DNA from 2 places in the Streptomyces sp. BBFR25 genome. Region 1 is predicted to be linked to the other one. Evidence: riboswitches for the same ligand, from Rfam matches in the RefSeq annotation. Region 1 holds a riboswitch; the other holds the start of a gene.
What was found. Region 1 has a riboswitch for S-adenosylmethionine ahead of ACGH52_RS11275 (aminotransferase class V-fold PLP-dependent enzyme). Riboswitches for the same ligand answer to the same signal wherever they lie in the genome.
Positions count from the first base shown of each region.

Region 2: it holds a riboswitch for S-adenosylmethionine, as region 1 does, so the genes downstream of both, thrC (threonine synthase) here and ACGH52_RS11275 (aminotransferase class V-fold PLP-dependent enzyme) in region 1, are expected to answer to the same signal.

Region 1 is NZ_CP172447.1:2,484,076-2,486,461, forward strand. It holds gene ACGH52_RS11275 (aminotransferase class V-fold PLP-dependent enzyme) at 1-1,174, opposite strand, end outside; SAM riboswitch class IV at 1,342-1,458, opposite strand; gene trpD (anthranilate phosphoribosyltransferase) at 1,547-2,386, opposite strand, start outside.
Region 2 is NZ_CP172447.1:3,863,829-3,866,214, forward strand. It holds gene thrC (threonine synthase) at 1-1,119, opposite strand, end outside; SAM riboswitch class I at 1,137-1,284, opposite strand; gene ACGH52_RS17455 (glucosyl-3-phosphoglycerate synthase) at 1,426-2,370, shown strand.

The DNA.
Region 1 (2,386 bases):
CCCCGCACTCGCCCTGCGTCTGCGGGTCGCTGCCGAGCAGGGTGCGCACCAGCGGGTGGGCGCAGAAAAGGCCGTCGCGCACGCCGATGCCGTACTCGGCGGAGAGCGCGGCGGCGAAGTGCGAGCTGTTCCAGCCCGCGACGACGAAGGAGAGGACGCCGACCCGGGGCGCGTCGTCCCCGAAGAGGGAGAGGACCCGCACCTCGGGCACCTCGGCGAGGCCCTCGCGCACCTTGCCGATCAGGTACTCCTCGCGGGCGACCAGCGTGTCGAACCCGGCCTCGGTGAGCGCCTTGCAGGCGGAGGCGATGGCGTAGGCGCCGATGACGTTGGGCGACCCGGCCTCGTGCCGCGCGGCGCTGTCGTGCCACCGCACGTCCACGCCGCCGTCCGCGCGCCGGGAGACGCTGCGGCTGGCGCCGCCACCGGCCAGGTACGGCTCGGCCTCGCGCAGCCAGTCGGCCCGCCCGGCCAGCACGCCGGAGCCGAAGGGCGCGTACAGCTTGTGCCCGGAGAAGGCGACCCAGTCGACGTCCAGGTCGCGCACGCTCACCGGGTGGTGCGGGGCGAGCTGGGCGGCGTCCAGCACGATCCGGGCGCCGTGCGCGTGGGCGGCGGCGGCCAGTTCCCGCACCGGCCACAGCTCGCCGGTGACGTTGGAGGCGCCGGTGACACAGACCAGGGCGGGCCCGTACGGCTCGCGGGCGGCGAGGGCCCGCTCCAGGGTCTCGACGGCCTGCGCGGCCGTGCGCGGGGCGTCGAGGTAGGTCACGTCGGCGTCCCGCCAGGGCAGCAGCGAGGCGTGGTGCTCGGTCTCGAAGACGAAGACCCGGCAGTTCGCGGGCAGCGCGGCGGCGAGCAGGTTCAGGGAGTCGGTGGTGGACCGGGTGAAGACCACCTGGTCCTCGTCCCGGCAGCCGAGGAACTCGGCGACGGTCCGGCGGGCGTTCTCGAACAGGTCGGTCGACAGCTGCGAGAGGTACCCGGCGCCCCGGTGGACACTGCCGTAGTACGGCGCGTAGGCGGCCACGTCGTCCCAGACCCGCTGGAGCGCGGGCGCGCTGGCGGCGTAGTCGAGCGCGGCGTAGGCGACCTCCCCGCCGGTGACGAGCGGCACGGTGACGTCCCGGCCGAGGACGGGCAGCGGGGCGGCGACAGCGGTGGGTACGGACATGACGGACTCCCGTGAGGACCAGCGCACGGCGGGGCGCTGTGAAAGTGAAGAGAAGAAGAGTGCGTGCGGAGGCGGGGCTCTGCGGCCCTATCGCATTCGCTGGTTCACGGAAGACTCCCTCGGACGACCAGGACCCCTGGCCCCACACTTTTCAAAAGCGTGCGAGGGGTCCGCGCTTGCCGTGGACCTTGCTGTCCACGACCTGGTCTTCACCCGGGGCACCCCGCCACGGACGGAGGGTTGCCGGACAGTCGGCCGGGGCCTCATGACTGTCACTCATGACCTGTCGAAAAACCTAGGGGAAAAGATCGGCGCCCCGCAACCCGAGTCCGGATCGCGGGACGCACGTCACATGTACTGCCGTACTACTGCTCAGGCGTTGCTGACGGCCACCCAACGCTCCAGCACCCGTCGGGCCGCCCCGGAGTCGATCGCCTCGGCCGCCCGGTCCATCCCGGCCCGCAGCTGCGCCGCCAGGGGCTCCTCCCCGGGGTTCAGGGCCACCAGGGCCGCCGCCGAGTTCAGCAGGACGGCGTCCCGCACCGGACCGGTCTCCCCGGCCAGCAGGCGGCGGGCGACGTCGGCGTTGTAGGAGGCGTCGGCGCCGCGCAGCGCCTCGACCGGCACCAGCTCGAGGCCGACGTCCCGCGGGTCGAAGGTCTCCTCGCTCACCCGGCCGTCGCGCACCGTCCAGACCCGGGACGTGGAGGTGGTGGTCAGCTCGTCGAGGCCGTCGTCGCCGCGGAAGACCAGGGACGAGTGGCCGCGCTCGGCGAAGACACCGGCGATGATCGGCGCCATCCGGGCGTGCGCGACCCCGATCGCCTGGGCCTTCACCCGGGCGGGGTTGGTCAGCGGGCCCAGGAAGTTGAACACCGTGCGGATGCCGAGCTGTCCGCGGGCCGCCGCCACGTGGCGCAGCGCCGGGTGGAACTTCACCGCGAAGCAGAAGGTGATGCCGGCTTCCTCGGCGACCTCCGCCACCCGCTTCGGCGTCAGCTCCAGATTGACGCCGAGCTTCTCCAGGACGTCGGAGGCCCCGGACGCCGAGGAGGCGGCCCGGTTGCCGTGCTTGACGACCTTCGCCCCCGTGCCGGCCACGACGATCGCGGACATGGTGGAGATGTTGACCGTCTTGGCGCCGTCGCCGCCGGTGCCGACGATGTCGACGGTCTCCCCCGGCACCTCGATCACGTTGGCGTGCTCGTACAT
Region 2 (2,386 bases), 1.4 Mb from region 1:
CACGCCGCCCGCCGTCTCCGCGAAGATGCCCTCCGTGCGGGCGAGCAGCTTGATCGCGTCCACGACCTGCTCGTCGGTCACGTCCTCCACGGCACCGCCGGTGCGGCGGGCGATGTCGAGGACGTAGGGGCCGTCGGCCGGGTTGCCGATGGCCAGCGACTTGGCGATTGTGTTCGGCTTCTGCGGGCGGACCACGTCGTGCCCGGCCTTGTACGCGGTGGAGACCGGCGAGCAGCCCTCGGCCTGCGCGCCGAAGATCTTGTAGGGCCTGTCCTCGACCAGGCCCAGCTCGATCAGCTCCTTCAGCCCCTTGTCGATCTTCGTCAGCTGGGAGCCGGACGCGATCGGCACGACGAGCTGGTCGGGCAGGCGCCAGCCGAGCTGCTCGCAGATCTCGTACGCGAGGGTCTTGGAGCCCTCGGCGTAGTACGGCCGCAGGTTGACGTTGACGAAGCCCCAGCCCTCGCCGGCCGGGTCGCCGATCAGCTCGGAGCAGAAGCGGTTCACGTCGTCGTAGTTGCCCTCGATGCCGACCAGCTCACCGCCGTAGACGGCGGCCATGACGACCTTGCCCTGCTCCAGGTCGTGCGGGATGAACACGCAGGAGCGGAAACCGGCGCGGGCGGCGGCGGCGCCGACGGCACCGGCGAGGTTGCCGGTGGAGGAGCAGGACAGGGTGGTGAAGCCGAAGGCGCGGGCGGCCTCGATGGCCTGGGCGACGACGCGGTCCTTGAAGGAGTGCGTGGGGTTGCCGGAGTCGTCCTTGACGTACAGCCCGCCGGTGACGCCCAGCTCGCGGGCGAGGTTGTCGGCCTTGACGAGCTTGGTCCAGCCGGGGTTGATGTTCGGCTTGGTCGCGACGTCGGCCGGGACGGGCAGCAGGGGGGCGTAGCGCCAGATGTTCGCGGGGCCCGCTTCGATCCGCTTGCGCAGCTCCTCGGCGTCGTAGGCGGAGAAGTCGTAGGCGATCTCGAGGGGGCCGAAACACTCTTCGCAGGCGAAGACCGGTCCGAGCGGGACCCGGTGGCCGCACTCCCGGCAGCTCAGCGCGGCGGCGGGGCCGAGGTCGACGGTGCCGTCGGTGGGGTTCGTGGAGGTTTCGGCAGTCTGCACAGCCATGGAGGCGAGGCCCTTTCTCCTCATCTTCCTCACGACGCATCTCGCCGTGAGACGGATTTGGCACCTTCCCTAGCCGGGAGCCTCGCCACATCTGCGTGACAAGAGCCGGCTGGAGGGTTGCCGGGGCTTCATCGGGCCGTATCCCTCTGCCCCTCTGGATGAGCGGTATGAAGTTGTTCTTCGCTGGTACGCGCGGCGACCCCGGCATGCGGTGGTCCCACGCGTTGTTCAAGACTGTAACCGAAGGCCAGGACGGTTGAGATAGTCGTCCGCACCGCGAGATGGATCACAAAGGAGCCCCGGGACGTGCTGGAAGAAGTCGAGCGCTGGCTGGACGCACGCTCCTGGTCGGCCGCGGACCGGCCGGTCCAGCACCTTCTGTCCGCCAAGCACGCCACCGGGCAGTCGGTCAGCGTGGTGCTCCCCGCCCTGGACGAGGAGGCGACGGTCGGCGACATCGTCGCGGTGATCCGGCGGGAGCTGGTGGAGCGGGTGCCGCTCGTCGACGAGGTCGTGGTCGTGGACTCCGGGTCGAGCGACCGCACGGCGGAGGTGGCCGCGGCGGCCGGCGCGCGCGTCGTGCACCGCGACGCGATCCTCCCCCGCATCCCGGCCGTGCCGGGCAAGGGCGAGGTGCTGTGGCGTTCGCTGCTGGTCACCGGCGGGGACATCGTCTGCTTCGTCGACGCCGACCTGCGCGAGTTCTCCGCCGACTTCGTCTCCGGGATCGTGGGCCCACTGCTCACCGACCCGGACGTGCACCTGGTCAAGGCCATGTACGACCGCCCGCTCGGCTCTGCTCCCGGCCAGGGCGGCCGGGTCACGGAGCTGATGGCCCGCCCGCTGCTCAACATGCACTGGCCGCTGCTGGCCGGTTTCGTCCAGCCGCTGGGCGGCGAGTACGCGGCCCGCCGCTCCCTGCTGGAACGGCTCCCCTTCCCGGTCGGCTACGGCGTCGAGCTGGGCATGCTGGTCGACGCCCTCCACCTGGTGGGCCTGGACGCGCTCGCGCAGGTCGACGTGGGGGTCCGCGTCCACCGCCACCAGGACGGGCGGGCGCTGGGCCGGATGGCCGCCGCGATCTACCGCACCGCCCAGCTCCGGCTGGCCCGCGGCCACCTGGTCCGACCGGCCCTCACCCAGTTCGAACGCGGCGTCGACGGCTTCGAGCCGCACACCTACGCCGTGGACACCGAGGAACGGCCCCCGATGACGGAGATCGCGGAGTACGCGGCCCGGCGGGTGGCGTGAGGGCAGCGGGCCGGGT